DNA from 4 places in the Paraburkholderia jirisanensis genome. Region 3 is predicted to be linked to each of the others. Evidence: riboswitches for the same ligand, from Rfam matches in the RefSeq annotation. Region 3 holds a riboswitch; each other region holds the start of a gene.
What was found. Region 3 has a riboswitch for cobalamin ahead of ACYVNQ_RS12985 (precorrin-3B synthase). Riboswitches for the same ligand answer to the same signal wherever they lie in the genome.
Positions count from the first base shown of each region.

Region 1: linked by a shared signal. The riboswitch ahead of ACYVNQ_RS30225 (TonB-dependent receptor) and the one ahead of ACYVNQ_RS12985 (precorrin-3B synthase) in region 3 are both predicted to bind cobalamin.
Region 2: linked by a shared signal. The riboswitch ahead of ACYVNQ_RS15545 (CbtB domain-containing protein) and the one ahead of ACYVNQ_RS12985 (precorrin-3B synthase) in region 3 are both predicted to bind cobalamin.
Region 4: linked by a shared signal. The riboswitch ahead of ACYVNQ_RS34385 (TonB-dependent receptor plug domain-containing protein) and the one ahead of ACYVNQ_RS12985 (precorrin-3B synthase) in region 3 are both predicted to bind cobalamin.

Region 1 covers NZ_BAAGSQ010000030.1:69,106-76,817, forward strand. The annotation lists gene ACYVNQ_RS30195 (M20 aminoacylase family protein) at 1-1,125, shown strand, start outside; gene ACYVNQ_RS30200 (DUF2946 domain-containing protein) at 1,205-1,567, shown strand; gene ACYVNQ_RS30205 (PepSY-associated TM helix domain-containing protein) at 1,756-3,231, shown strand; gene cynS (cyanase) at 3,360-3,830, opposite strand; gene ACYVNQ_RS30215 (carbonic anhydrase) at 3,863-4,522, opposite strand; gene maiA (maleylacetoacetate isomerase) at 4,809-5,480, shown strand; cobalamin riboswitch at 5,527-5,678, shown strand; gene ACYVNQ_RS30225 (TonB-dependent receptor) at 5,988-7,712, shown strand, end outside.
Region 2 covers NZ_BAAGSQ010000025.1:868,601-876,312, reverse strand. The annotation lists gene nirB (nitrite reductase large subunit NirB) at 1-536, opposite strand, end outside; gene ACYVNQ_RS15560 (dienelactone hydrolase family protein) at 985-2,292, shown strand; gene ACYVNQ_RS15555 (hypothetical protein) at 2,408-2,626, opposite strand; gene ACYVNQ_RS15550 (histidine phosphatase family protein) at 2,772-3,413, opposite strand; cobalamin riboswitch at 3,454-3,610, shown strand; gene ACYVNQ_RS15545 (CbtB domain-containing protein) at 3,650-3,877, shown strand; gene ACYVNQ_RS15540 (CbtA family protein) at 3,891-4,652, shown strand; gene ACYVNQ_RS15535 (LysR family transcriptional regulator) at 4,727-5,653, opposite strand; gene ACYVNQ_RS15530 (AEC family transporter) at 5,752-6,696, shown strand; gene ACYVNQ_RS15525 (NAD(P)/FAD-dependent oxidoreductase) at 6,775-7,712, opposite strand, start outside.
Region 3 covers NZ_BAAGSQ010000025.1:235,611-243,322, reverse strand. The annotation lists gene cbiE (precorrin-6y C5,15-methyltransferase (decarboxylating) subunit CbiE) at 1-1,129, opposite strand, end outside; gene ACYVNQ_RS13000 (hypothetical protein) at 1,270-1,992, opposite strand; gene ACYVNQ_RS12995 (catalase) at 2,424-3,875, shown strand; gene ACYVNQ_RS12990 (ankyrin repeat domain-containing protein) at 3,968-4,576, shown strand; cobalamin riboswitch at 4,685-4,861, shown strand; gene ACYVNQ_RS12985 (precorrin-3B synthase) at 4,924-6,516, shown strand; gene ACYVNQ_RS12980 (precorrin-8X methylmutase) at 6,509-7,135, shown strand; gene ACYVNQ_RS12975 (precorrin-2 C(20)-methyltransferase) at 7,244-7,712, shown strand, end outside.
Region 4 covers NZ_BAAGSQ010000033.1:540,464-548,175, forward strand. The annotation lists gene cobT (nicotinate-nucleotide--dimethylbenzimidazole phosphoribosyltransferase) at 1-820, opposite strand, end outside; gene ACYVNQ_RS34375 (ABC transporter ATP-binding protein) at 832-1,725, opposite strand; gene ACYVNQ_RS34380 (FecCD family ABC transporter permease) at 1,725-2,735, opposite strand; gene ACYVNQ_RS34385 (TonB-dependent receptor plug domain-containing protein) at 2,802-4,763, opposite strand; cobalamin riboswitch at 4,834-5,080, opposite strand; gene ACYVNQ_RS34390 (ATPase) at 5,303-5,665, shown strand; gene ACYVNQ_RS34395 (cell division protein ZapA) at 5,662-5,976, shown strand; RNA gene ssrS (6S RNA) at 6,043-6,224, shown strand; gene ACYVNQ_RS34405 (EVE domain-containing protein) at 6,279-6,746, shown strand; gene ACYVNQ_RS34410 (SIMPL domain-containing protein) at 6,973-7,701, shown strand.

The DNA of each region.
Region 1 (7,712 bases), on a different contig from region 3:
CGGCATCTGCATCAGCATCCTGAAACCGGATTCGAAGAGGTCGCGACTTCCGCGTATGTCGCGCATATTCTCGAAGAGCTAGGCTTCGACGTGCATCGAGGCATCGGCGGCACGGGTGTGGTGGCGAATCTGACGGTCGGGGCCGGGCGCCGCTCGATCGGCTTGCGCGCGGACATGGACGCATTGAATATCGCGGAGCAGGCGCCCGGGCGCCTGTACGCGTCGCTCGCAAGCGGCAAGATGCACGCGTGCGGACACGACGGACACATGTCGATGCTGCTGGGCGCGGCGCGTCTGCTTGCGGCCCGGCGCGATTTCGACGGCACGGTGCGCTTGATCTTTCAACCCGCCGAGGAGCACGGCCGCGGCGCGAAGGCGATGATGCACGACGGGCTATTCGAGCGTTTCCCGGTCGATGCGATTTACGGCATGCACAATATGCCGGGCATGGCGGCGGGCAGTTTTGCCACCCGTAGCGGCGGGATCATGGCAAGCGAGGACAACTTCGTGATCCATATCACCGCGCGCGGCACGCATGCGGCGCGGCCGCATATGGGAATCGATCCGATCGTGATCGGCGCACAGATCGTATCGGCATTGCAGACCATTGTGTCGCGCAATCTCGATCCCGCGCTGCAGGCCGTCATATCGTGCACCGAGTTCATCACCGACGGCATTCGCAACGTGATTCCGTCGCACGTGACGATCAAGGGCGATACGCGCAGCTACGCGCGCGACGTGCAAACGCTGCTCGAGACCCGCATGCGCGAGCTCAGCGAAGGGATCTGCCGCAGCCACGGCGCGGCCTGCGAGTTCGAGTACACGCATGAGTTCGTGCCCACGGTGAATGCGGCGCAATGCGTGGGGCTCGCGGTCGAGGCGGCAACGCGGATCGCCGGCACGTCGCAGGTCGACCCGAACGTGCAGCCGATGATGATCTCCGAAGACTTCGGCGCGTTTCTCGAGGTGGTGCCCGGCAACTTCATGTTCATCGGCAATGGCGATGCGCCGGAGCGCGGAGGTATTCCGTTGCACAACGCGAGCTACGATTTCAACGACGAGATTCTCGCCGCTGGTGCGCATTACTTCGCCGAACTCGCGCGGCTGGAGCTGCCGCAGCCGTGACGCGGCAAAACGCTGCGCGATCCGCGCCCGCAGGCAGCAAACGGATGCTAGACTTCTCAGCCTGACTCCGTCCCGGCTTATGAACTTCTACGCCCGTCGCTCCGTGATCGCATGGCTTGGCATTTTTGCCATGTGCCTGATCGTGTTCGCGCCGGCGGTAAGCCAATGGATGGTTTCGGTCCGCGCCGGTGAGCCGGTCGCCGCACTTTGCACCGTTTCGCAGACCGGTGGTGCCGATCATCACACGGTGGGCGATCTGCTTTCGGCGTGCGGTTATTGCGATCTGCTTGCAGCGCATGCGGCGCCGCCGCCTATTCCGCCTTCCATCGCACCGGTTCTGCTACTGCCCATCGTGGCTGCAGTCACCGTGCTGTCCACGCGCTTTACGCCTGTCGGCGCGTTTCCAACCGGCCGCCCCAGAGCCCCTCCAGCCCTTTCCTGACCACCGCCGTACGCCGCCCATCGCGTGCGCCCTTTTGAAGGCGCGCGCCGGCGTTTATCAATGCGCACAGGAATGCGACGTAGCGTCACGGTCGACAACTTCGTCGACGAGCGCTACCTCGTCCTTTACCCGTATGCGGGCGAACCTTCCATTTTGAAGGCCGGCTGCACCTGTAAGGAGGTCACGTCATGTCCACTGTCACCACCCATTCGCACACGACAGCGGCGAATGCCGCGACTGCCGTGCGCGGCTACCGGACGCTCTGGCGCTGGCACTTTTATGCCGGCCTGTTTGTGATGCCGTTTCTCGTCGTGCTGGCAGTGACCGGCACGCTGTACTGCTTTCAGCCGCAGATCGAGCCGCTGCTGTATCCGCATCGGCTGGTTGTAGAACCGCGCAACGTGCCGCGTCTTTCCGAAGATGCGCTGTTGGCGAAAGCACGCGGCGCGCTGCCAGTCGGCGCGATCGCGACGACGGCCCGCATCTCTTCACGATCGGACCGCAGCACCGAATTTATCTTCCGCCTGCCTAATGGTGACAAGCAGAGCATTTACCTGAATCCGTATGACGGCACCGTGCTCGGCACGCTCAGCGTCGAGCAACGCTTGATGCAGGTCGACCGGATGATCCACCGCAAGCTGCTGCTCGGCAAACCGGGCGAACTGCTGATGGAACTGGTCGGGTGCTGGACGCTCGTGATGATCGGCACCGGCATCGCGCTATGGTGGCCGCGAGCCGGCACGAAGCTGCGCGCTGCATTGCTGCCGCGCCTTTCGCTGCGTGGCCGGCCGCTATGGAAAAGCGTGCATGCGGCGCTTGGCATCTGGCTGGCGGTGGGCGCACTGGCGTTCGTCGTGACCGGCCTGCCGTGGACCGGCTCGTGGGGCAAGCAGTTCAAGGCACTTGCCACCAGCGCCGGACTTGGCTCGCCGCCGGGATCGTGGGGCAGCCTTGCGCTGCAATCGCGGATGCCGGGTGAACACGTCAAGCCTGGCACCGCGCAAGCGGCTCACACGTCGCACCCGTCGCATAGCGACGGCATGGACGATATGCCGGGCATGACGATGGACGACATGCCGCTGCCGCAAGTGCCATGGGCCGTCGGCGCTGTGCCGGTGCCGCAGTCGCCGGACGTGGGGACGTCATCATGGTCGCTCGGCCAGGTCGTCGCGCAGATGCGCGCCCTCGGTATCGCCGACGACTACGACATTGCCTTGCCGGCATCAGCTAGCGCTGTCTACGCGGTGTCGTATTTTCCAGCCGATCCGAAACTCGAACGCACGATCTATATCGACCAGTACAGCGGTGCAGTCCTGAAAGACATCCGTTACGGCGATTACGGGGCAGTGGCAAAGGCAGTGTCGTACGGTACGTCGCTGCATATGGGCCGCTACTTCGGGCTCGCGAACCAGATCGTTTGCGCGATCTTGTCCACTGGGCTTGCGACGCTCGCTGCGACGGGCTGTGTGATGTGGTGGAAGCGCCGGCCGGCACGCACGCTTGGCGCCCCGGCACGCGAACTGGCAGTTGTGCCAATGCGCGGCTGGAAGCTCGGGCTCGTGATACTCGGCCTCGTCTTCCCGCTGATGGGCGCAACGATCGTGGCAGTGTGGCTGGCCGACCGTGTGCTGTTCGGGCGTACGTCATCCGCAGTGGCTTCGTGATTGGCCGGTAGCAACGATGCGATCGCATGCAACAGCGCAAACGCGTCGCTAACGAGCGGCAATACCGGGCCTGTCGAGATGGCTAAAGAGGGGAGCTGTTCGCACAGGAACAGGACTCCCCAGTCAGCTCAATACGGCCTGGTCGGCAGGTACTTGCTGTTGAGCGTGATGATCGCGCGCTTGCCGCCCTCGGGATCGTCGACAACGTCGAAGTCCAGCTTGAAGTTGATGGCGCTAAGAATGCCATCGCCGAGTTTCTCGTGAACCAGCGCCTTGAGCGTGGACGCATAGACCTGCACCATTTCGTAGAAGCGGTACATGGTCGGATCGGTCGGCACGCCGCCGGGAATGCTGCCGCGTACCGGAATGGCCTGCAGCAGGCGTAGCGCGTCTTCGCCCAGCTCCAGCCTGTCGACCACCACTTTCGCTGCATCATGCGGCAACGGATGCTGACCGAGCAACGCGGCCGTTACGAAGGCAATGCTCAGGCCGGTGCCTTCGTTGATCTGTTCAAAGCTCAGGTTCTTGCGAAGCTTTGCGTCCATGATCGTGTCGGTCAGCGTTTGGCGGGACAGCGGGCTATGCAGGGATTGCGTCATGATGAAACTCCTTGGCTGGGAAAGGGCTGGTATCAGCTTTCGAGGCTGATCCGGGCGGGTACTGCACAAACATGCGGGTTGTCCGCGAGAGAGACGAAGCGGTTGGTCGTGCCATCGAGTGCGTCGATCGAGCCGCTTTCGATGTCGTAGACCCAGCCGTGCAGCGCGAGATGCCCCTGGGCAAGCGCGAGCCGTACGGAAGGGTGAGTTCTGAGGTTGGCGAGCTGGGCGATCACGTTCTCGTGAACCAGCGAGTCGACGCGTTCGCGATCGTCCTTGTAATGACGGGCTTCGTTGACGACCTTTGCGGAATCCGCGTAACGCAGCCAGTTGCGCACGGCCGGCATGTGGTCCATGCATGCGCAGGTGGCGATGGCGGTCATCGCGCCGCAATTGGAGTGGCCGCAGATCACCACGTCGGTCACGCCCAGCGCCGCGACTGCATATTCGACGGTGGCGCTCACGCCGCCCGGTTCCGGTCCATACGGCGGCACGATGTTGCCCGCGTTGCGAATCACAAACATGTCGCCCGGCTCGCGCTGCGTGACGAGTTCCGGAACCAGCCGGCTATCGGAACACGAGATGAACAACGTGCCTGGGTGCTGGCTGGTGGCGAGCTGCTGGAACAGCTCGCTGTGTTGCGGCAGCACCTCGCGGCGAAACTTGATAAAGCCTTCGATGATGTCTTGCATGACCCGCTCCTTTTGCGTTTCGTTCGGAGAACCGTTGAACGAAGAATGCAACAGCCGAACCATAGCGTCCAAGACCGGTTTGTTATCGTTTTTATAGGCTGCACCAATAGTAAAGCGGCAAACAACGTTGTCCGGTTTTTGCTGAACGGACGCGTGCAGCCTGATATCGGCAAATATGATGGCCGCCTAAAAATTTGCATAGCACTACCTTGCACAGTTCAAACGCATGAAAGCCGGCAATACGCTATTGTCTCGAGCCTCCTGTCTTTAGTAACGAGATGACCTCATGTCGAAAAATACGGATTTCGAACTCTATGCGTTCTGGCGTACCGCATCGACGCATCGCGTGCGCGTCGCACTGAATTTCAAGGGATTGGCCGCGCGGGAGCGCTTCGTCAATCTGGAGAAGGGCGAGCACAGAAGTGCAGCATTCCTCGCGATCAATCCGCTTGGAGCCATTCCGGCGTTAATCGAGGAAGGGCATGCGCCGCTTACGCAATCGCTTGCGATTTTGGAGTTTCTCGAAGAGAAGGTCCCTCAGCCGCCGCTGCTTCCGGCTGATTCTTATGAACGGGCGCGCGTTCGATCGATCGCCGCCGTGTTGGCCACCGATACCAACCCGCTGTTGACGGCTCGCACCAGGCAGTATCTGACGACGTCGGGCGGCTTCGATGAAGCGGCGTGGCGAGCCTGGCAGGTTCACTGGTTGACGTTCAATCTGAAGGGACTCGAGACGCGTCTTGCGACGGAACCCGAAACGGGCAAGTTTTGCCATGGCGATACGCCGACCATCGCGGACATATGCCTTGTCAGCATCTGGACGATTACGCAGGCCTTCGATATCAGGATCGAAGGGATTCCAACCATCGAACGGATCGTGAAAAATTGCGCGGCGCTCGATGAATTTGCGCGTGCGCGGCCGATGCTTCAGGAAGGCGCGCCGGGTCGAGCCGGCTAAGCGCATCAACACGCCTCACCGAGTCATTTCGATGGACTCAGGTGCGTCGCCATAGCCGATTGTTGGCGCGCATGTACAATCGCAGGCACAAAGCCCGGAAGCTGGTGAAAATCCAGCGCGGTCGCGCCACTGTGACCGGTCTCGTCGTTGCGACGTCGATACCGGAAGTCAGACCTGGGCCTTTGTTTCCTGCTGGTTCCCAGCTTGTTTCTTCTGATGCTGCTTTTGGGGCGCGAAACCCCTGGAGATCTCGACATGGCTCGATCCGCCAACCCGTCGCACATGCCTGCGTTGCCTCGCGAGTGTGCGATCCATTCTCCCCGTTACGCCGCATCTCGACCGACTGCCTAGCGCAGAACGTACGGCGTTATCGATGTGACGCCTCTCGAGCGGTAACCGAAAACGTGCATGTTCCTGCCAGTCGAATCGACGCAGGTGGCTTCGCACGTCCGGCGCCGATGACACGCGCTTTCGCGCGAGACACAAGACGACAGGATGTAACGGGGAATGAAAACCTTAACGACGCGTTCACTCGCGAGACGCGCGGCACGACGGAATCATCTATGCGGCAGTGCGTTTGCCTGTGCATGGTTGCTTCACGCTTTACCGGCATTGGCGGACGCACCGTCAGCGCCTGATTCGCAGAGCGGCGGTTCCGCTGCGACGTCGCCCGATGCCACACTGCCTGCCGTGCACATTCAGGCCACCACGCGCAATACGGCGAACGCGCCCGATCTGACTGCACCTGTAAGCACCGGCAGCCGGCTCGGTCTGTCGAGTCTCGATACGCCGGCTAGCGTCGAAACGATCACCAGCGGCCAGATCGAAGAGCGGGGCGACCGCAGCGTGACGCAAGCCGTGACCCGCGCGACGGGCTTTGCTACCGACGCTGCACCGGGCAACGGCGGCACCTCCGTTTCGGTGCGCGGTTTTAGCGGACCTGAATCGGTCACGACCTTGTACGACGGCGTGCGGATGTTTCCGGGCGCGGGCACGGTGACGTTCCCTTTCGACACCTGGTCGGTGGATCGTATCGAAGTGCTGCGCGGCCCGGCTTCGGTGTTGTATGGGGAGGGCGGGATTGGCGGTGTGATCAACGTCGTGCCGAAAGCGCCGCAACGCGACTATGCGACGACCATCCAGCTTGGCGCCGGCTCTTATGGCGAGAAACGCGTGGCGCTCGACACGACGGGCGCGCTGGGGCCGATGCTTTCCTATCGCTTCTACGTGAGCGACGACCGTTCGAACGGCTGGCTGCCGCGCGGCGACACACACACGACGGCGCTTGGCGGTGCGCTGCGCCTCGACGTCAATCCGACGCTGTCGTTCACGCTCGACTATGACTACGGGCGGCAAAAACCCGCGCGCTATTTCGGCGTGCCGGTCGAGGACGGGCAGTTGAACCCCGCGCTTCGCTTCCAGAACTATAACGTCGGCGATTCGGATATCTCGTACTACGACCAGTGGACGCGACTGAACACCACGTGGCGCGCAACGCCCGGCATCACGGTGCGCAACCAGCTTTACTATTTGCTGACCAACCGTCATTGGCACGACAGCGAAAGTTACTCGCTGCTGCCCGACGGCAACGTGCTGCGCAGCGACTACATCGAGATCCTGCATCACGAGAAGCAGATCGGCGATACGCTTGACACGACTGTCGAAGGTAATCTGTGGGGCCACAAAAGCCGCCTCGTAGTGGGCGCGGACTTCAACGAAATCTCGTTCCTCGATACCAGCAATTCACCGTTCGACGGATCGTCGACTGTCCCGGCGTTCAACTTCGATCCGGGCGTGTTCATGAGCCCTGACGCGACGGTACCGGCGTTTCGCACCACCACCCATCAGGCGTCGGTATTCGCCGAAGACCGGCTTGAGCTGACCGGGCGGCTCGCGTGGGTAAGCGGCTTGCGCTACGACCACATCGATTTCCATCGCGATACGTTCGCTACCGCGAACAGCGCGGCATCGTCGTTCGACAAGACCTTCGCGCATACCGGCTGGCGTACTGGCCTTGTGTTTTCGCTTACGCCCGATACGTCCGTCTATGCGCAGTACACGACGGGTACCGACGGCGTCGGTTCGCTGATCACGCTGTCCCAATCGAGCAGCGCATTTACGCTGTCGACCGGCACGCAATGGGAAGCCGGCATCAAACAGCAATTGCTGGGTGGCCGCGCGTCGTGGACGCTCGCGTTCTATCAGATCGTCAAGCGCGACCTGGTCACCACC
Region 2 (7,712 bases), 630 kb from region 3:
GTGTCGGCGAGGTGCACCACGCTCACTTCCATGCCGCGCAGCTTGAGGCCGTTGGCTGCTTCGAGGCCGAGCAGGCCGCCGCCGATCACCACGGCATGACGCTTCACCGCGGCGGCGTCGATCATCGCCTGGGTGTCGTAGATGTCGCGATAGCTGATCACGCCTTTCAGCTTGTTGCCCGGCACCGGCAGGATGAACGGCGTCGAGCCGGTGGCGATCAGCAGGCGGTCGTAGGGCGCTTCGGTGCCGTCGGCGGCGATCACCTTGCGGCGCACGCGGTCGATGCGCTCGACGGTCTTGCCCAGATGCAGTGTGATGTCGTTCTGCTCGTACCAGTCGAGCGGATTGAGCACGATGTCGTTGAAGTTCTGTTCGCCGGCCAGCACCGGCGACAGCAGGATACGGTTGTAGTTCGGGTGCGGCTCGGCGCCGAATACGGTGATGTCGTAGTGGCCGGGTGCGATCGTCAGCAGTTCTTCGAGGGTCCGGATGCCGGCCATGCCGTTGCCGATCACGACGAGTCGGGGTTTGCTCATGATGTTCGTGTGCCGTTGTGTCTCGAACCGGGTAGGTGACCCGATGCGACGAACGTCGAACGCCATTGCCCGACCAGAGTCAGCGCGCACCCGGTGGTGCGGCGGCGCTGCCATTGTGTGCTGCGCGGCGCCTGCCTTCGGTAGGAGTGCTCGCGCCGGATGCTGCCTGCGCCCTTGCAGGTAGCGCCTCGTTTAAAGCAACCTGCATGCCATCCGGCAGCAATCGTGCAAAGCCTTGCTGCGTAAGGCTCGGCGCGGATACGAATGAGGCTTCGTATTGCACCGCAGCAGTGCGTGCCGCGGGCCGCTGCACTGATTTAGCGCGGCGGTGTGCACGGGCGGCGCGCGGCGCAATTTTTTTCGGCGCGGCGGAATGAATGGCGACGATCGGACGTTCTGCAAAGGGATGTGCCGTAAATCATGCGCTACGGGCGCGCTACACAAGTAGATGGAACCAGACTGGATTGAAATTGCCGCGAGCCATGGCCAGAGCTTCACCGGCTATGCTGCAAGACCCGCGCAACATGGTGCGCCGGGCATCGTATTGCTACACGACGTGTTTGGCATCGACGAGCATGTGAAGGCGCTCGCGAGGCGCTATGCCGAAGAGGGATACCTGGTGGTGGTGCCGGATCTGTACTGGCGGCTTGTCGCGGCGGATGCGCCTGATGCGCCTGATGCGCCTGATGCGCCTGATGCTGGCCGCGATCGCGGCGGGTACGGCGATCGCGATGGTGCCGGCGGCCGCGGCATCGCCCCGGCCACGGCGCGCGACTACGACCGCCGCCTCGACGTCGAACTCGCGATCGACGACATCAACGCGACCTTCGAGGCACTGCGCAACGAATCGGCGCACGCCGGCAAGGTTGGCGTGCTCGGTTACGGCCTGGGCGGCAAGCTTGCGTTTCTGGCGGCCGCGCGCACCGACGTCGATTGCGCGGTGGCCTATAGCGGCCCGGGCTTCGAAACCTACCTGCGCGAAGCGCGCGCGGTGCGCTGCCCGCTGGCGCTGCATGTGGGGCGCCGCGACGACCTGCAACCGCCGAAGACGCGGCACCAGATTGCGTCGGCGTTCGAATATCAGCAGGGCGTGGTGGTGTACACGTACGGCAGCAGCGAGCGCTTTAACGTGCCGGGGCCTGGGTACGACCACAACGCGGCGAGTCTTGCCTACTCGCGCTCGCTCGCGTTGCTGAAAAAGACCATGGGCCCGATGTTCGCGATCGAGCGCGTGTGGAAGCGGCACGCGTATCACAAGTACGTGACGCGCGACTTCGATGCGCTGATGGACACGATGGTGTCCGACCCATACTTCAACGACGTGCCGACCATGACCGGCGGCGTCGGCCGCGAATCGCTGGAGCGCTTCTATAGCGAGCATTTCATCAATTCGATGCCGGCCGATGCGCATATGCTGCCGGTGTCGCGCACGGTGGGCGTCGACCGGCTGGTCGACGAGTTCGTGATGTGCTGCACGCACGACGTCGAGATGCACTGGATGCTGCCAGGCGTCGCGCCGACCGGCCGCTACTTCGAAGTGGCGATGCTGGCAGTGGTGCGCTTTCGCGGCGAGCGGATCGACAGCGTGCACGCGTATTGGGATCAGGCGTCGGTGCTGGTGCAGATCGGCATGCTCGATCCAGCCGGCTTGCCGGTGACCGGCGTCGAGTCGGCGCGCCGCGTGCTCGACTTTACGCATGGCAACGGTACGCTGATGCCGGGGTTGAGCGGCGGCGGGCTTGATCGGCCTGCGTGATTTGGCTCGCATGAGTCGGCCTGCGTGATTTGGCTCGCCTGAGTCGGCCCGCCTGAGTCGGCCCACATGAGCCGCCGCCCGGCGGCCGCGCGCTAGCGCCGGCCGCTGCGTCGTTTCAGCCAGTGCTCTCGGCAGTACGCTTGTTCAACTCACGCGATGCGGCGAGCGGAATGCGCGCGTCGTCCCACGTCGCGAGCCACTCGATCTCCTTCGACGTGAAGACCTGGCCGTAATTGCGCAGCGCGTACTGCAGCGAATCGATGATGTGGTTGCGGATGATCTCGGGCGTGCGTGTGTCGTCGAGCACGGAGCGAAACGCTTCGAGCGTAGCCATCGGATTGCCTCGGGAAAACGTGAACGTCGGAACCGTGGTGTTATCGCACGTCAAAAAAAGCCGCGGCAAGCGGACAAAATAGTTCGACGTGCACGGGGCGTGGTGCGACAGGGACCACGTGAAGCCGCCGTTTAGCGCGCATGACTCATTGCCGAGGCGCAGTCGCCAGTGCAGTCGCCTGTGCCGGCCACCATGCCCAGCCGCGCGCGGACCGGCGCAATTCGACCACCGTAAGCGGCGCAATCTCGATGTGCGCGAAGGCGGCGGACGTAGCGTGCAACGTATGAACGATCGCCGCGCGCATCACGGCCGCATGGGTGATAGCGATCACGGTGCGATCGGATGCGCGACCTTGTGCCTCATCGGGCGCGGCAAAACCGTCGAGCCATGCGCCGACGCGTGCCAACACCGCATCGAAAGATTCCCCGCCTGGCGGCGCGGCGGCAGGATCGCGCAGCCATGCTTCGAGCACGTGACAGGCATGCGGTGCCTGCGATGCTTCAGCGGCGAGTTCAGCGAGCCGTCGGCCGCGCCAGGCACCGTAGTCGGTCTCTGCAAGCGCATCGCAAACGGTGGCAGCGAGCCCGAGGGCGGCTGCTGTCTCACGCGCGCAGGCCGCAGGGCTCGTCAGCGCCGCGCTGCTGCCGCGCGCGAGGTCTGCGGCCTGCGCATACGCGGCAGCGGCAGCGTGGCCGCGCGCGTCGAGCCCTTCGTCGGGGCCGGCAAACCTGCCGCTGCGCTGCGCCGCGGTCGGCGCATGGCTCACCAGCAACAGACGTGTCTGCATTTTTCCTTTCCGTTGAAACGCGCAGTGCGCATGAGCCACGCCCCTTCTGGCGCGGCACAGTTTAACGCGTAGAATAAGCGCAATCCGAAGCGCGGAAGCCGGTGCAAGTCCGGCGCGGTCGCGCCACTGTAATCGGCCACCCGGTATGGTCCTGGTGTGGCCCGTAAGTCAGACCCAGCTTCGTCACCTTTCCCTTTATCGCTAGCGGGGCGCGCATCCCCAAGGAGATCTCCGTCATGACCGACACCGTACTCAAGCCGCTCGACGCTCTCGAGCCCGCCGCCGCGCCCACGCCGATTCCGCTGCGCGAGCTGCTGCCATGGGTCGTGTTCGGCGGCTTGCTGTTGCTGCTGGTGCTGTATTTCGTCGGTGCCGAAGAGGGCGCCACCTCGCTGATCCCGGGCATGTACGTGCATGAGTTCGTGCACGACGGCCGTCACCTGCTCGGCTTCCCCTGCCACTGAACCGGAGCGGAACATGGTAGGTAAATTGCTGGTGCGCGGCATGCTGGCAGGCATCGCCGCGGGGCTCATCACGTTCGCGTTTGCCCGCGTGGTGGGCGAGCCGCAAGTCGATCAGGCGATCTCGTTCGAAGAGAAAGCGGACGCGGCGAAAGAGGCCGCTGAAGGCCACGCGCACGAACATGAAGAAGAACTGGTGAGCCGTCCGACCCAGGCGGGGCTGGGGTTGCTGACCGGCGTTCTCGCGTACGGCGCGGCGATCGGCGGCTTGTTCGCGCTGACTTTTGCGTACCTTCACGGCCGGGCCGGCCGTGTCAGCGCGCGTGCGCTGTCGGCCTTGCTCGCGCTAGGCGCATTCGTCGCAATCGCAATCGTGCCGGCGCTCAAGTATCCGCCGAATCCGCCGTCGGTCGGCGACCCTGAAACGATCGGCTATCGCACCGGCCTGTACTTTCTGATGATCGCGATTTCGCTGACTGCGCTGGTGTTTTCAATGAAGGTGCGGCGCCATGCGGCGGCGCGCCTCGGTGCGTGGAACGGCTCGATTGCGGCGGGCGTGCTGTTCGTTGCGATCATCGCGGCCGTGCAGATTGGCCTGCCGGACATCAACGAAGTGCCGGCCGCGTTCCCGGCCGTCGTGCTGTGGAAATTCCGGGTCGCGGCGCTCGGCATGCAGACGCTGCTGTGGGGCGTGCTTGGGTTGCTGTTCGGCGCGCTCGTCGAACGGATGCAACGCGTGCAGCGCGGCGCACGGGCGCCGGGGCGCCTCGCGGGTTGAAGCGCGCGTAGCAGCGGGCAAGTCCCGCGGATCCGATCTGCGAAGCAACGACCTGATCCGCGAACCCATTTCCTCTACGCAGCCGGTGCGACATGCGCGCGCCGGCTGCCATCAAGCGGTGCGAGCGGCAGCTCGCCCACCATCTGCAGAAAGCGCGCAAGACACGGATTGCGATTTGCGTGCGACCACACCAGCACCTGCGAAACCGTCGGCGCATCCGCGAGCGGCTTGAATACCACGCCCGCCAACTGCGCGCGGCGCATCGATGCCGGCACCAGCGCCACGCCCGCACCCTCGTCGACGAGGCTTAGCACGGTCTGCTGCAAGCGCACTTCGAAGCGCACGTCCGGCTCGAACCCGGCCTCACGGCAATGGCCGGCGATGGTTTCGTGCAGGCCCGGACCGACTTCCTTGCTGGCGATCACGAACGGTTCCTGCGCCAGTTGCGCGGCGTGCAGCTTGCGCTGCCGTGCGAGCGCATGCGTACGCGGCAGCGCCACGCACAACGGCTCGACCAGCACGGTGCGCTCGGTCAGGCCGCGTGGCGGCGCATCGGCCAGCATGATCGCCGCATCGACCTGGGCGTTCTGCACCTGTGGGCCAAGATCGTTCGACACGATTTCGCGCAGGTTCAGCGTGACGTCCGGAAAAGCCGTGCTGTAAGCGCGCGCGAAGGTGGGCAGCACGCTATACGCGGCGCACATCGTAAAACCGATCGTCAGTTCGCCGCGCTCGCCGAACGACGCGGCGCGCGCATGGTGGCCGGCCTGGTCGAGCGCGGCGAGGATCGCCTTGGCATCGGTGTAGAAACGCTCGCCGGCAGCGGTCAGCGTGACGCTGCGTGGTGTGCGCTCGATCAGCCTGACGCCCAGCGACGCCTCGAGCGCGGCCAGTTGGCGCGACAGCGGCGGCTGCGACAGATGCAGACGCGCTGCGGCACGGCCGAAATGGCGTGTTTCGGCAAGCGCGACGAAATAGCGGAGCGGTTTGACGTCGATCATGATGCAAAAAAAGTATTGTTGGCGGCTTCAATCAGCATTGGATTGTATCGCTGCTAACGTTTACCCTGAGGTGCACTTCACCAGACCCACTCGCCGCGATGCTGTCCACGCTTGAAATCCTGCTGCCCGTTTTTGCACTGATTCTGGCCGGCTTCTTCAGCCGCCGGCGCAATCTGCTCGGTCCGAGCGCCGCTTCCGAACTGAACCGCTTCGTCGTCTGGCTCGCGCTGCCTGCGTTGCTGTTCGATACGATGGCGCACTCCACGTGGCAGCAACTGGACCAGCCGGGCTTCGTCGCGACCTTCTCGCTCGCGTGCGCGGGCATCTTCGTGCTGGTGCTGATCGGGCGGATGCTGCGCGGCCGTCATCTGGCCGATGCGAGTATCGATGCGATTGCCGCGTCGTACCCGAACACCGGCTACATCGGCTTTCCGCTCGGCATGCTCGCGTACGGCAAGGCCAGCCTGACGCCGACCACCATCGCGACGATCATCGTCGCGTGCGTGCTGTTTGCGGTGGCGATCGTGCTGATCGAAATCGGCCTGCAAAGCGAGCGCGCGCCGCACAAGCTCGGGCTGAAAGTGCTGAAGGCGCTGGCGAAGAATCCGCTGATCGTGTCGCCGATTCTGGGCGCGCTGGTCGCGAGTGCGCACACGGCGTTGCCGCAGAGCGTGGAGACTTTCCTGAAGCTGCTCGGCGGCGCGGCGAGCCCGTGCGCGCTGGTGAGCCTCGGTCTCTTTCTCGCGGAGAAGCGGCCGGCCGGCAACGGGCGTGCGACCTCGGTGGTGTTCACTGTGGTCAAGCTGGTGGCGCAGCCGGCGCTGGCGTGGTGGATGGCGGCGCATGTGTTTGCGCTGCCTACGCTCGAGGTCGACATGGCTGTGCTGCTCGCGGCGTTGCCCACCGGTACCGGTCCTTACATGCTCGCCGAGTTCTATGAGCGCGAAGCGCATGTGACGTCGCAAACCATTCTGTTTTCGACGATCGCGTCGCTCGTTACGCTGTCGGTGTTGCTGATGTTCATGCAGCGGCATGGCGTGTAGGCGCGCCGGCAAATGCGGCTGATGACGTGGTGCGCCCGCTGCGGGGGCGCCGACGCACGTCGTGGGTAGCGACACTCGCTAGCCGAATCGTTCTGCCCGATACGGGCGCGCATCGGTGAACGGCTCGGCGCCGGTCATCAGTTCCGCCAGTAGCCGGCCGGTGACCGGCCCGAGTGTCAGTCCGTGATGGTTGTGGCCGAACGCAAACCATAAGCCGCGATGGCGCGGCGCAGGGCCGATCACAGGCCGCATATCGGGTGTGCACGGCCGCATGCCGAGCCACGGTTGCGCATCGACGCGCTCGCCGATGCCGAAGGTTGCGCGCGCAAGCGGTTCGACGCGCGCGAGCTGGATGCCGGTAGGCGGCGCGCCGCGTTTTGCGAGCTCGGCGCCGGTGGTCACGCGCAAGCGGTTGCCTTGCATCGGCGCCACCACATAGCCGCGTTCCGTATCGATGACCGGCACCGACAGCATCGTGCGGGTCGGACGGTAGTGCATGTGATAGCCGCGCTTCGCACGCAGCGCGATGCGATAGCCGAGCGGTGCGAACACCATGTCGGACCACGGGCCGAGCGCGACTACGACCTCGCGGGCCGCGATGCGTCCGGATGCGGTTTGCACGCTCCATGCATCGTGTTCTGCGCGCAGCGTGGTTGCATCGCCGTTGACGAATACGCCGCCGTTGCTTTCGAACAGGCGCGCATAGCTTTTGACTAGCATGCCGGGGTCGCGCACGCTCTTCGGGTCGCGCCAATGCAGCGCGCCGCACAGGCCCGTGCCGATGCCGGGCTCCCGTGCTTGCAGCGCGGCGGCATCGAGCGCTTCGACGTGCAGGCCCTGGTCGCGCACGGCGGCTTGTGCCAGTGCGAGATCGGCATCGAACGCGCGCTGCGTGCGGAACACTTCGATCCAGCCGCCGTCGTGCACCAGATCCGCTGCGCCCGCGCGTGCGATCAGCGCATCGTGTTCGGCGACGCATGCGCGGATGAGCGGCAGCATGTCGCGCGCGGCGGCTG
Region 3 (7,712 bases):
CGCTCAGCGCGATGCGCGTCAAGCTGCCGCCGTGCTGCTCGCGCCAGGCAACCAGCGCCGCCTCGCCTTGCAGCGTCACTGCATTCGCGACGAGGCGCCCACCGTTCTTCAGCGCGCTCCAGCACGCCGGCAACACGCCGGGCCCGCTGACGCCGCCGCCGATGAAGATCGCATCGGGCGACGGCAGCCCGGCCAGCGCGTCGGGTGCGCGGCCCGCCACCAGTTGCAATGCCGGCACGCCGAGCGCGTCGCGATTGCGCTCGATGAAACGCTGCCGCTCCGGATGCGCTTCGATGGCCAGCGCGCGGCACGACGGATGCGCGCGCATCCATTCGATGCCGATCGAACCGCAACCCGCGCCGACGTCCCACAGCGATTCGCCGGGAACCGGTGCGAGCCGGGCGAGCGTCAACGCGCGCACGTCGCGTTTGGTCAATTGTCCATCGTGATGAAAGGCTTCGTCGGGCAAGCCGGGCGTTAGCGCGAGGCGCGGCGTCGCGTCGCCGTCGGCATGGCAGCACAGCGCGATCAGGTTCAAGGCCGCGCCCTGCGATGCGTGCCACGCGTTGGCGCAACCGTCGATGCGGCGCTCGAGTGGGCCGCCCAGATGTTCGAACACGGTCATGCGGGTCGAACCGAAACCGCGTTCGGTCAAATGCGTGGCCAGGTGTGCAGGCGTTGCGCCATCGCTGCTCAATACAAGCACGCGGGCGCCATCATGCAGATGAAGATTGAGCAGGGCCAGCGGCCGTCCGACTATCGATACGCACGCCACCTCCTGCAGCGGCCAGCCGAGTCGCGCCGCCGCGAGTGATAACGACGAAGCCGCCGGCAGCACGCGCATCTGCTGTGCGCCGACATGGCGCGCAAGCGTCGCGCCAACCCCGAACAGCATCGGGTCGCCGCTTGCCAGCACGCAGACCGGCGTGTCGCGGTGCGCGAGCAGCGCGGTCATATCGAACGGACTGGGCCAGCGTTCGCGGCGCGCGGCAAGGCGCGCCGGCAACATCGCGAAATGACGCTCACCGCCGTAAATTACCGCCGCATCGAGTAGCGCGCGGCGCGCCGCGCGCCCCAAACCGGCAAAACCGTCATCGCCTATTCCTACTACGGTTAGCCATGCCGGCATGCTGCGGTCCTCGATGTATCGCGTATTGCGCTGTCAGATTGATGCCCGGCCGATGCGGGGCGCTTCCCGCTTCGGCCGCGCGCCGTCGCGTTGCTCGAGCAACGGCGCGTGGTGTGTAGTCACGCATGATACCGCGTGGCTTACATTGCGGGCCTGTTATCGAACCTGACGTGGCGCATGCGCACCTCGTCAAGGTCGCGTTGCGACGATTGATCCTGGTCCGCTGCCTGCTGCGTTTGCTGCGCGCGGTTGGACGAATGCGGAATCGGCGTGGTGCATTGGCTTTGCACCGCTTTCGCCAAAGCCGAGAACCCTGCGTCGACCTTGCCGTTAAGCCCGGCGAGCTGGAGATTGGCTGCGCCCTGCGCAGCGGCGAGCACCTTTAGCGAGTCGTCGACCTTGCCGAGCCGCGCATCGACGCCGCCAAGCTGGCCGCCCAGCTGGCCAAGGGCGGCCGCCATTGCATCGTCGTTTGCCGACAGCTTGTCGAGTTTGACATTGCTCGAGCGAACCGCATTGTCGATACCGTTCAACCGGCGCGCCTGCGCGGTCAGCTGCGAGTTCAGGTTGCCGACCTGTCCGTCGAGGACTTCCAGATGGCTCGCCACGCTGTCGAGGCGGTTATTGATCCCCGTCTGCCCCGTTGCCAGGCTATCGAGCTTGCCGCCGATCTCGCCCAGTTGCGCGGAAACCACTTTGCGCCACATGCCCTCCGTTTTGCCGGGAATGCGGCCTTCGAGGTTATCGTCGCCCTCCTGCCCGGCAGAGCCGACGCCCGTCGCACCCTGCTGGTTTTCGGTCAGCTGGCTGCCGGAGAAAAAGTAGTTGGTGTTGACAATCGGATTCTGTGACGTTGTCTGCATGTTCGACTCCTTCAAGACGTGATTCGTAAAGTGGATGAATTACGGACACTCAATGCTGAAGAACTGAACCGGTAGCGCTTCGGGTCACCTCCTTGTGTGAAGAGCATGGCGCCATTGTGTCGATCCGCCGCAGCGGTGGGTGCTATCGGGGCACCACATGCACCGCGACGTGCAGCAACCTGATCGATGCGTGCTGGATCCGCCCATCCGACGTGATGTGCAGCGAAACGAAAAATCTCGTTCATTTGCCTTGCAATTAAGTTCCGCTATTCCGACCATGCCTAATATCAATTGGTGAGCGCATTTCGATCGCGTTTATATTGAACGCCCCGCCCCTAAGGAAAAGCAGCATGCTCAAAAGGAAATCCGCATTCAGGTGTGTTCAGATTGCCATTGCATTGGCATTTGCATCGGGCGCCTATGCGCAGAACATGACGCGAGACAACGGCTCGCCTGTGGGAGACAATGAAAATTCGCAAACCGCCGGTCCGGCCGGACCGACGTTGCTGCAGGATTCGCAGCTGGTCGAGAAGCTGCAGCGCTTCGACCGCGAACGCATTCCGGAGCGCGTGGTGCATGCGCGCGGCACCGGTGCGTTCGGCACCTTCACACCGGACGCCGACATTTCCGACCTGACGGTAGCCAAGGTTTTCACGCCGGGCACCAGCACCAAGGTGTTCGTGCGCTTCTCGACGGTGATGGGCTACCGCGGTTCGCCGGAACAGGCGCGCGACCCGCGTGGCTTCGCGATCAAGTTCTATACGACGCAAGGCAACTGGGACATGGTCGGCATCAACCTGCCGATCTTCTTCATTCGCGACGCAATCAAGTTCCCGGACTTCGTGCACGCCAACAAGCCGAGCGCAGTGACTGGCGTGCAGGACGCGAATCTCGCGTTCGACTTCTTCGCGAACTCGCCGGAAGCGACCCACATGCTGACCCGTCTGTATTCGGACGAAGGCATGCCGGATTCATATCGCCATATGGATGGTTTTGCAGTTCATGCCTTTAAATTCGTCAATGAAAAAGGCGAAGTGCATTACGTGAAATTCCATTGGAAAAGCGAGCAGGGCATTCACGGAATTCGCCCGCAAAACATTGCCGCATCGATTGGCAATGACTGGAACATGATGACCAACGACCTTTACGGCGCAATCCGTAAAGGCGATTACCCGAAATGGGATCTGTACGTTCAGGTGCTGAAGCCGGAAGATCTGAACCAGTTCGACTACGATGCGCTCGACGATACCAAAGTCTGGAGCACCGTGCCGGAGCGCAAGGTGGGCACGATGGTGCTGAACCAGGTGCCGGACAACTACTTCCAGTCCACCGAGGAATCCGCATTCGCGCCGTCGCGCATGGTGCCGGGTATCGAGCCTTCGGAAGACCGCATGCTGCAGGGCCGCATGTTCGCGTACGCCGATACGCAGATGTATCGCCTCGGCGCAAACTTCAACGATCTGCCGATCAACCGGCCGATCGTACCGGTCACCAACGTGAATCAGGACGGCGAGCTGAACGCCGGCAAGCGCACCGGCGAAGTGAACTACGAACCGTCGACGCTCGCTGAAATTCCGCAGGATCCGAAGTACAAGTACGTGCAGACGCCGCTGTCCGGCACCACGCAGCAGGCGGCGATCCACAAGACGCTGAACTTCCGCGAGGCCGGCGAGTACTATCGCGCGCTGTCGAAGCAGGACAAGAGCGATCTGATTACCGCACTGTCGGCGGACCTGAACCATGTCACCAACGACAGGAACAAGTACGCGATGCTGTCGTACTTCTACAAGGCCGATGCCGACTACGGCAAGCGTCTGGCCAGTGCGACGCACGCGGATGTATCGCGGGTGGCGGACCTGGCAGCGAAGCTGCAGGAAAACTAGGCGGCCGTGTAGCTCGCGTGCCAACTCGCGTGCCGTGCGCGGGTGTCGGCACGCGAGAGCATGCAGGTTCTCCCTCCCCTGAATTCGAGCCCATGATGCGATTGCCTGCCACGCAGCTTGCTGCGCTCGTGTCGCTGTGCACCGCGCTTTGTGCCGGATGCGCATCGACCCGCGAACTCCATACACCGCCTTCGGCCATCCCCGCGCAGCAACTGCGTCAATACGACGAAGACTGGTTCGACGCCGCGCGCCTTGGCCGCGTCGATATCCTGCAAGCGCTGACGCAAGCCGGCTATCCACTCGATGCAACCACGCCGCAAGGCTATACCGCACTCGTCCTGAGCGCCTATGACAATCATCCCGATGCGCTTGCGTTTCTGCTGAAGGCCGGCGCCAATCCGTGCGTAGCGGACAGGCACGGCAACACCGCGCTGATGGGTGCGCTGTTCAAGGGCGAGAGCGAGATCGCCCGCACCCTGATGAAGGCCTCGTGCCCGATCGACCAGACCAACAACGCGGGCGAAACCGCGCTATCGTTCGCCGCGCTGTTTGGGCGGCTCGATCTGTTGTCCGATCTGGTGGCGCGCGGCGCGAACCCGGATCACACCGATGCGCGCGGCAGCACCGCACTCGATACCGCCCGCGCACAGGGCAACCAGAGCGCGTTCGATGCGCTGGTGAAAATCGGCGCGACTCATTAGGTACCCCCGTAGGTACCCCCGTAGGCACCCCCGTAGGCACCCGCGCGGCGCAACGCCGCGCGCGGCGGCCTTGCGGGCCGCTCACGGTCGTTGGGCGTAGCGAAAAAAGGCATAATAAGCGTCGCCGGCGCCCTTCGGGGCCGAAGAGGGAACACGCATCACCGTGGCTGCCCCCGCAACTGTATGCAGCGAGTCCACACCTGAACCGCGCCACTGGTCTAACCGGGAAGGCGGTGTGGATCACGACCTGCGAGCCAGGAGACCTGCCGGCAACACTGTTCGTGCCAGCCAAACATCGGGCGGGGTGTACCGATGCCGAGCTTTTTCGCCGCCGTATGCGCGGCGAAATGCCCGGGCCGTCGCGCGACGCTTACCCGGTAACCGATTTGAACCACGCCTTTCCTGCTGTCGATGCGCCCGTTAGCGCCGCCACGCCACGTGCGTCGGCGTGTCCGGGGCTGGTGCGCATCGTCGCGGCGCGCGACGGCGGGCTGTGCCGGATCAGGCTGCCCGGCGGCGCATTGAGCGCGGACGCGGCAGACGCGATTGCCGACGCAGCGCTTGCCCATGCGTCGGGAGTGATCGAAGCGACCAATCGCGCGAACCTGCAGATTCGCGGCGTGCGCGCGGGTGAACAACAGGCGCTGATCGCGCGGTTGCTGGCGGCCGGGCTTGGGCCTGCTGGGGTCGCTGGGGTCGCTGGGGTCGCAAGCGCAGCAGACACCGCGCTCGCGCAGCCGGCGAACCCGGCCGCAGACGACGTGCGCAACCTGATGCTGAGCCCAGCCGCAGGCCGTGATCCTGCAGCACTGATCGACACGCAGCCGCTCGCCGAAGACATCCTCACGCTGCTGCGCAGCGAAGCACGTTTTGCCGCGCTGTCGCCCAAATTTGCATTGCAGCTCGATGGCGGCGAACGCCTGACGATGCTCGGTCACCCGCACGATATCTGGCTCGCCGCGCTGCCGTGCGAAGACGGGCCGCGCCTGGCATTCGGCCTCGCCGGCACCATCCCGGTTGCGCCGCATCAGCAAACCGCGCTCGCGGCAGTGCGGCCGGCGCAGGTGCCTGCGCTGGTGCGCGCACTACTCGACACGTTCATCGAGCTGGCCACCCCCGAGATGACGCGCATGCGCGATCTGCTCGCGCAGCATCCTGCAGAAGCGCTACTCGAACGCGCCGCAGCGCGCCTCGATTTTGCGTTGCTGCGCGGTCCGCAGATCGCTGCGTGGCGACGCACACCGGCAGATGCGGCATTGCGTTTCGGCGTGCAGCCGCAGCGCGAATCTGCGAGCGAAGCTGGGCGGTTATCTGAGCACCCTTCCGGCCACCTGCCTGGGCGCCCATTCACGCACGCATCGGGCGCCTCACGCGCGCTGTCGCAAGTCGGCGGCCAGCCGCCGCTCGGACGCCTCGATGCCGCGACACTGCGCGAACTCGCCACACTGGCTCGCGAAGCGGGCAACGGCACGCTGCGCATCACGCCGTGGCAAAGCGTGCTATTGCCCGACGTACCCGAGAACCACGCGCAGTCAGCACTCGCCCGCCTCGCTGCGTTGGGCTTCGCCTGCGAGCGCGCGCAGCCGTTCGCGCGGCTGATCGCCTGCGCGGGCTCGTCGGGCTGCGCGAAGGGCCTCGCCGACACCAAAGCCGATGCCGCGCAGCTCGCGCGCAGCCTGCCCGCCGCGGCCGAAGTGCATCTGAGCGGGTGCGTGCGCTCATGCGCTGCCGCGCACCCGGTGCCATTCACGCTACTGGCCGTCGCGCCAGGTCGCTACGACCTTTATCAGCGCACCGAGCCGCTCGCCGACCCGCGCACCGGCGCGCCCTTACCCCAAGCCACACGCAGCTTCGGCACCTGCGTTGCCTGCAACCTGACAATCGACGAGGCCGCTCCGCTTTTGCAGCCGCGGCCCGCCCGGAGTTTCCCCGATGCTTGACTACATTCGCGATGGCCAGCAGATCTATCGCCAGTCGTTCGCGACGATCCGCGCCGAGGCCGATCTCGCGCGCATTCCCGCCGACCTCGAAAAGCTCGCGGTACGCGTGATCCACGCGTGCGGCATGGTCGACGTGGTCGACAGCCTGCGCTTTTCCGCAGGCGCCGGCAGCGCGGGGCGCAATGCGCTCGCAGCCGGCGCGCCGATCCTGTGCGATGCGCGGATGGTCGCCGAAGGCATCACGCGCGCACGTCTGCCGGCAGCCAACGATGTGATCTGCACGCTTGCCGACCCCACCGTGCCGGCGCTCGCCCGCGAGTTGAACAACACCCGCTCGGCGGCCGCGCTCGAACTGTGGCGGCCGCATCTGGCAGGCAGCGTGGTCGTGATCGGCAACGCGCCCACCGCACTTTTCTATCTGCTCGACATGCTCGATGCGGGCGCGCCGCGGCCCGCGCTGATTCTGGGTTTTCCGGTCGGCTTCGTCGGCGCGGCGGAATCGAAGGCGCTGCTTGCGCAAGATAGCCGCGGTGTGCCCTTCGTCAGCGTCGAGGGCCGCCGCGGCGGCAGCGCAATGGCCGCTGCCGCGGTCAATGCGCTGGCTTCGGAGGACGAATAGATGAGCGTACAACGAGACGCCGATGCGGCAGTACAAAATGGAGCACCCTCGGACACACGAGTGCACACCCCGACGGGCGCACCGGCCGATGCACCGCGCTCGCGCGGCCTGCAGGCGGACTCATCGCAGCCGGTCGCACGCGGCCGGCTACTTGGCCTGGGCGTCGGCCCCGGCGACCCCGAACTGATTACCGTGAAGGCGCTGCGGCTGCTGAAGGCGGCACCGGTGGTCGCGTATTTCGTCGCGAAAGGCAAGAAAGGTAACGCGTTCAGCATTATCGAAGCGCATCTGCACGACGCGCAGATTCATCTGCCGCTGGTTTATCCGGTCACCACCGAAGCACTCGAACCGCCGCTGTCGTACGAGGCGATCATCGCCGACTTCTACGACAGCATCGCGCACGTGCTCGCCGGCCATCTGGATGCAGGGCGCGACGTCGCGGTGATCTGCGAAGGCGATCCGTTTTTCTACGGCTCGTACATGTATCTGCACGACCGCCTCGCACCACGCTTTCATGCCGAAGTCGTGCCCGGCGTGTGCTCGATGCTGGGCGGCGCGGCGGTGCTCGGTGCGCCGC
Region 4 (7,712 bases), on a different contig from region 3:
CCGCGACGAGCAGCGCAGCGGTGGCGATAAAGCCGTCGATCAGAATCGTCATGCGCGCTTGCGCAGCAGCGAGGCACGCGCCCGCGATCATCGCGATCTCGAAGCCACCGAAGGTTGCGAGCACGTCGAGCGGATCGTCGACATGCGGATGGCGTGCCAGTGCCGCTGCGAGGATGGCGCGCTTTTTCGCGAGCCCCGCGTCGTCGAGACCGGTGCCGCGGCCGACGCATGCGTCGATCGGCACGCCGCACAGCCGGCTCATCAGGCACGCGGCCGCCGACGTGTTCGCAATGCCCATTTCGCCGAAGCCGATCAGGTTCGTGCCAAGCGCCGCGTGATGACGTACCCGCGCGGCGCCTGCTTGCAGCGCGGCGAGCGCCTCTTCGCGCGTCATTGCGGGCTCATGCGCGAAGTTGCGCGTGCCGGGCGCGATCGCCAGATCGATCAGTTGTTCGTGCGTCGGCAACGGTGTGGCGACACCCGCGTTCACCACTTCGAGCGTGACACCTGCGACGCCGCTAAAGGCGTTGATCGCCGCGCCACCGGCGAGGAAATTCAACACCATCTGCGCGGTCACCGCCTGCGGATAGGGGCTCACGCCCTCCTCCGCGATGCCGTGGTCCGCGGCAAACACGATCATCATCGGGCGTTGCAGCGTCGGACGCGTGCTGCGCTGGATCAGACCGATCTGCAGCGCAAGCGCTTCGAGCCGGCCGAGGCTGCCCGGCGGCTTTGTCTTGGTATCGATGATGTGCTGCAGTTCGGCGCGCAGCGCCGTATCCAGCGGTTCGACAGTGGGCAGGGAAAGCACGGTGGTCATGGAGAGAGTCGTCAGGAAGATGAGTTTGAAGAGTTTGGGGGCGTGCCGCGGCTTGCTGGCGGTTGATGTGAAGCACCGCGCGAAGTTGCGCGCAGCGCGGGCACCAGCGCTTCGTCGTCGCCGTCGCGAATCAGCGTGAGCGGATAGCCGAATGCGCGGCTCGCGCGGGCCGGTGTCAGCACATCGCGCACCGGGCCCGCGTACGCACCGCCTGCGCCATCGAGCAGCAGCGCGTGCGTCGCAAAGCGGCGCGCGAGGTTCAGGTCGTGACACGAAAATAGTAGCGTGCGCAGCGACGTGCGTAGCGGCGTGCGGTCCGCTTCGCGCGACCACGCGGCCAGCGCTTCGAGGCAGCCGATCTGATGATGCAGGTCGAGGTGTGTCAGCGGTTCGTCGAGCAGCATCAGCGGCGCCTGCTGGCACAGGGTTGCCGCCAGCGCGACGCGCTGCCGCTCCCCTCCGGACAGCGACAGCACGTCGCGAGCGGCGAATTCGGCAAGACCGAGCTGGGCGAGCGCCTCATGTGCCGCGGCGCGATCTTCGGCGCGCTCCCAGCCCCAGCCGGACAGATGCGGGAAGCGATTCAACAGCACGACGTCGAGCACGCTGGCGCTGAACGCGTCATGCGCGGTTTGCGGCAGCAACGCGCGGCGCTGCGCGAGACGCACCGGCGGCCAGTCGTGCACCGGCATGCCGTCGATTTCGACCTGCCCGGCAGCGGGCCGCCGCAAGCCGGCGAGCGTCGCGAGCAATGTCGTCTTGCCGGCGCCGTTCGGGCCGGCAATACACCAGCTCTCGCCGGGATAGAACGTGTGCGTGAAGTCCGCGAGCAGCGTGCGTGCGCCCGCGCGCAACGTGATGCGTTGCGCCGACAACATGCCAGTGGACGATGCGTGCCCGCTCATCAGCGCCGCCTGTGCAACAGCATCCACAGGAACACCGGCACACCGGCGAGCGCAGTGATCACGCCGACCGGCAGTTGCGCGGGCGCGATCACCGTGCGCGCGACCAGGTCCGCGCCCATCACCGCCGCGCCGCCGGCCAGCGCCGCGGCCGGCAGCAGCATCCGTTGATCGTTGCCCAATGCGAGGCGCAGCATATGCGGCACCACCAGACCGATAAAACCGATCGTGCCGCCAGTCGTGACGGCCGCAGCGGTCGCCAGCGATGCGACCAGATAGATACGCAAGCGCAGCCGTGTCACCGGCACACCCAGCGCACGCGCGGCCGCATCGCCGCGCAACAGCACGTTCAGTTGCGGCGCGGCCGGCATCATCACGGCCAGCGCCAGCAGCAGCGCCGCCAGCGCGCTCCATGGCACGGTGCCGCCGTTCAGGTCGCCGGTCAGCCAGAACAGCATGCCGCGCAGACGTCCTTCGGGTGCAACCGTCAACAGCAGCGTGATCACCGCGCCCCAGCCGGCAGCGATCACGGCGCCGGTCAGCAGCAAGCGCGGCGAGGCATCCTGCGGCTCGCCGCGCCATAGTTCGCCGCGCGCCAGCCCGAGCACCAGCAGGATCGATGCGAACGCGCCGGCACAGGCGCTCGCATCGACCAGCCACGCGGCGCAACCGGCCATCATCGCGAACAGCGCGAAGGTGGCTGCGCCGCCCGACACGCCGAGCACGTACGGTTCGGCAAGCGGATTGCGCAACAGCACCTGCAATAACGCACCGGCCAGAGCCAGCAGCGCGCCACACGAGAAGCCCGCCAGCGCACGCGGCAGCCGCAGCGTACGCACGATTTCGCCAGCGAGGTCGGCAGGCGTGCCGGCCGCGTGTTGCATGGGGAACAGCGCGGCCAGCACCCGCGCGGGTGCAACCGGCACGCTACCGAGTGCCAGCGAAGCGGCCAGCACCGCCAGCGCAAGCGCACCGAGTGCCGCCCAGATAGCGGCCGCACGCCGCGCGCTCATCGCGGACGCAGGTTTTGCTGCGCGCCGCGCGCGAGTCGACGCGAGTCCCGTCACGGCGATGCAGGCTTATTGCTGCTGCCAGCCGAGCGTGACATACGCGCCGCGCCGTGGAGTGTTGTACGTATAGGCAAGCTCATAGTCTTTATCGAATAGATTCTGGATCTGCGCCGCGACATGCCATGCTTTCGTAATCTGATACCGCGCCGACAGGTTCACGACGCCGTAGCCGGCAAGTTCGGTGCCGCTGTCGTTGCGCGCGCCGCTGACGAGCCACTCGCCGCCGACGCGCCAGCTGCCGATCGAGCGGTTCGCGCTAAACGACGCGAAGTGCCGCGCGCGCCGGTTCAGGTCAGACTGCGTGTCTTCATCGACCGGATTCTGCAGCGTCAGCGCCGCGCGCACGTCGGTGTTGCCGACCCGCCCCGCCCACGAGCCCTCGATGCCCTGCACCTTCGCGCGCCCGACGTTCTGCGCGACGAACACGCCCGGCACCGTCTGCACATAGTCGATCAGATTCGAATAACGCGTTTCGAACGCGGTAAGCCGCAACACACCGAGTGCATCCGACGCATACTGCAGCGCGGCTTCGAGCGAATGGCTCCGTTCAGGTTGAATCGCAGGATTGCCGCTGAACGGAAAGAACAGATCGTTGAAGCCCGGCGCGCGAAACGCATCGGACCAGCTTGCAGTCGCCTTCCAGTGTTCGCTGAAGTTATAGCCGTAGCCGAGATAGTAACTGTTTGCCCCGCCGAAATCGGAGTACTGGTCGCGCCGCAGGTTGGCCTGCCACTGGCTGGCGCCAAGCCGTCCGCTGTAGCCGGCGAACAGCGAGTTCACGTGGCGCCCGGGCGCCGTGTACTGGTTCGAGTCGAGGCTCTGGTCCAGATGTTCGTAGCCAAGCTGCAGCTTCTGTTCGGGGGCGAGCGCGAAATCGTTTTGCCACGTGTACTGGCGGTTGTCGGTGTCGTAGCGGTACTGGTATGCGCCGTTCAACGCCGTGTCGTTGCGGTCGCTGCTGCGCGCGGCGACGAAACGGCTCGTCCACCAGTCGGTCAGCTTGCCGTTCGCGAACGCCGACACCGCCTGCACGCGGCTGTGAAGATTGTTGAGATCGCCAGGTAGCCCGAATGGATCGTCGAAGCTGTCGTTGCCGTTCGACTGGAAAAAGCGCACGCCCGCGTCCCAGCGCTCGCTGAACCTGTGCCGCAGCGACGCCGATACGCTCTGGTTCAGATAGCCGTTAGCGTTCGGGTTGACCGGCGCCAGCGCCGGGTCGATCGACGAGAAGCCGTCGTCCTTCGCGCGCGCCAGCTCGATGCTGAAGGTGGTGCGGCCGTCGCGATCGAGCGCTCCGTCGACACCCGCCGCCTGGCGCTGGGCGTGATAGCTGCCGAGCTCGGTCTCGAAGTGAAAGCGCGGCGGATGGTTGCCGCCATCCTTTGTGAACACCTGCACGACCCCGCCGATCGCGCCCGAACCGTATAGCGCGGACACGTTGCCGTTCACCACTTCGACGTGATCGATCTGGTCGAGCGGGATCTGTTCGAGCTGCGCGCTGCCCTGGCTCACCGAGTCGATCCGTACGCCGTCGACCAACACCAGCGATTGCGCCGGCGAAGCGCCGCGCAGGAACAGGCTCGCGGTCGAGCCCGGGCCGCCGTTGCGCACGATCTGCGCGCCCGGCGCGAGCGCCAGCAGGCCGGACAGATCGCGGGCGGTCGTGTCGGCGATGTCCTGTGCGTCGAAGCGCACGGTCTGCGGCAACGCATCGGCAAGCGGCTGCGCATCGCGCCGGGCGGTGACGACGAGCGGCGCAAGCGTGGCGACAGATGGGCCGGCAGGCTCTGCGCCGCTGAGCGTCGCGCTCTCAACGTTGCCGTTATGTGTGCTGCGATCTTGCGTGCCGTTTTGCGATGTGTGCAGTGTGTTGTCGGGATCGGCTTGCACGACGTGAACAGCTTGCACGGGCACGCCAAACGGCAGGCTCGCGCACGCACATAGCGCCGCGCGGGCGGTGGGTATGAGCATCGGAAAACGTTCCTGTGGACAGGGCGCGCGGCCTGTCCCTCGCAAGCCGATGCATGACAGGGCGCGTCATCGCGCACCCTCCTCTCTGGCCGGTATCCGGGCTGGCGACATCTCGGCCCGCCTTCCCGCGCAAGCTGCGCAGTGGCATGTGGCGCGTTCGTCGAACGCGCGCGGGGCCGACCTGCATCACGATGCGGTCGCTTACCGTTGCGAGGACAGCGCAGGTTGGCTCGTCCTGGCGGACTGCGCTCCCTGCTTCCCGTTTAACTGCGTGCGATACGAAAATCGCCCGCGGGCACCAAAGTGCGGCAAGTGTAGGAGCGCGCGCCGGGAGCGTCAAGAAAGCAGCAATATCGAAATGGGCCTGCGTGATCGGGCGCCGCGAATCTGCAAAAAACACGTATACGTCATGCGTTTTGCGCGGCATGCACGTGCCGCGTCGTGCAAAATATGCGTTGTTGTTACGTCTCGAAACGAGACAAATGCCCGAACGTCCGGTATTCCGCGCTAAAATGCAGCGTCTTTAGAGGACGCAGCTCATGCTCACCGAACTCGAAACCTTATCCAAAAATATCGGCCGGTTGATTGAAATCAACCAACGCCATCAAGAAGCACGTAGCGCGCTCGAAGAGCAGCTTGCGCACGCACGTACCGAATGCGAGGCCACTCGCGCGGAACTCGAGCAAACTCGCGAAGAGCGCAATGCGTTGCAAGCGGAGCGCGATACGTTGTCGGCGAAAATCGACGACGCACAGGTGCGCCTGAACGCCATCCTCGAAAAACTGCCGCGCGCACGTTCGCATGCCGAGCCCGACAGCCAGCTCGACCTGCTCGCGCCCGACGCGCACGAACCGCACGACAGCGCGCATAGCGACGTGACCCGTCACGGAGAAAACGCATGACCACGAAGCAGATCGAAGTGTCGATTATCGGTCAGTCCTATCGCCTCGCCTGCTCGCCGGAAACCGAAGGCGCGCTGCTCGAAGCGGTGGCTCGCGTCGATGCCGAAATGACGAAGATCCGCACGAGCAGCAGCGTGCGCGGCGTCGATCGCATCGCGGTGATGGCGGCCCTGTCGCTGGCATCGGAACTGCTTCAGCTACAAAGCAGCGTGCGTCACGGAGAATCTTTTCCTGCCGAGGAAATCCGGCGTACAATGGCGCAAATGAATGAGCAGCTCGGTGCAGTGATCGGGCAATACAGTGCTCAGTAAGCATCTTTGAACTGCAAGGTGCAGCAAGATTTCAGCAGTAGCGTTTTACGAGTTTGTTAAGGTTTAGCTTCCCTGCCTGGTTCGCCAAGGTCATATATTCCTTGAACCAATGCCATGTGCACGGTTGCGGAAATTTGTAGCACGGGTGTGCGCGTCACTCTGTCTGATGTACCCGAAGTGCTGCTAACTGCGACCAATTCTGAACCTCCGGTTCAGGATGCCGGCCTAGCGGCTAAGGCGGGGACCTATCTCAACGGCATCGGACATTCGTCCGGTGCCGTTTTTCTTTGTCCATTCGAATCATGCGCTATTGGCTAATGAAGTCCGAACCGGACGAGGCAAGCATCGACGACCTCGCGAATGCATCGCAGCGCACGTTGCCATGGACGGGCGTGCGCAACTATCAGGCACGCAACTTCATGCGCGACATCATGAAGATCGGCGACGGCGTGCTGTTCTATCACTCGAGCTGCCCGGAGCCCGGCATCGCCGGTCTGGCCGAGGTGTCGTCGACGCCCTACCCCGACCCGACACAGTTCGATCCGAAGAGCCCGTACTACGACGCGAAGTCGTCGCAGGAAACGCCGCGCTGGACCTTGGTCGACGTGGTGTTCAAGAAGAAGCTTCAGCTGATTCCGCTCGCCGCATTGCGCGAGCATCCCGAACTCGCGGACATGCGCGTGCTCGCGAAGGGCAACCGGCTGTCGATCACGCCAGTGACCGATACCGAATGGGCGTTCATTACGAAGCAGCTGGCCAGGAAAGCGTGATGCGCATTGCGTGAGCCTGCATGCTGCGCGCGACCCTTGCTTTCGTCCGATGGCGTTTCGGCATTGGCGCACGTCAGCGCTTCGGGAACCAGAACGTATTGTCGTGCGACTAAGGGGTCGCAAGGGAGTTGCAAGCTCGCGAGTCTGACTGCATCGCGTCACGTCAAGTCACGTCGCCCGATCTGCTGCCGCGCGCCGCTCTCTCGCCTAACCAAGGAGTCGACCTATGACGAGAAAAATTACGCTTGCGCTGGCCTTCGCCGGCACCTGTGCCGTTCCTCTGCTGATGGCGCTTGCGCCGGTCGCCGCGCGCGCACAGACCGTCGTGCCGTATCAGCCTGCCGGCGTGCTGTCGCTGAATGCCCAGGCAAGCAGCGAAGTACCGCAGGACGTCGTAAACATCACGCTGTTTTATGAGCAGCAAGCGCAAGACCCGTCGTCGCTGACCAAAACGCTCAACGAACGCGCGGACGCCGCGCTGCGCAAGGCCAAAGGTGTCAGCGGCATCACCGCGCGCACCGGCTCGTTCTCGATCTATCCGTCCACCGACCGCGACGGCCGCATCTCCGCCTGGCGCGGCCGCACCGAAGTGATCATCGAATCGCGCGACTTCGCGAGCGCATCGAAGCTCGCGGGCGACCTCGCTACGACGATGCAGATCGGCAACGTGCAGTTCTCGCTGTCGCCGGAAACGCAGCGTGCCGCCGAACAAAAGTTGACCGGTGACGCGATTGCGTCGTTCCGTCAGCAGGCGGCGGCTTCGGCACAGGCGTTCGGCTATAGCGGATACTCGATCCGCGAAGTGAACATCGGCCAGGGCGGCGTGATGCCACGCCCGATGATGATGATGAGCGCGCGCGCGCTGGGCGCCGACGCAAAAGCCGCGCCGCCGCCGCTCGAAGGCGGTACGTCGACGGTGACGGTCAATGTGTCCGGGTCGGTGCAGATGAAATGATGCGGTGAGCC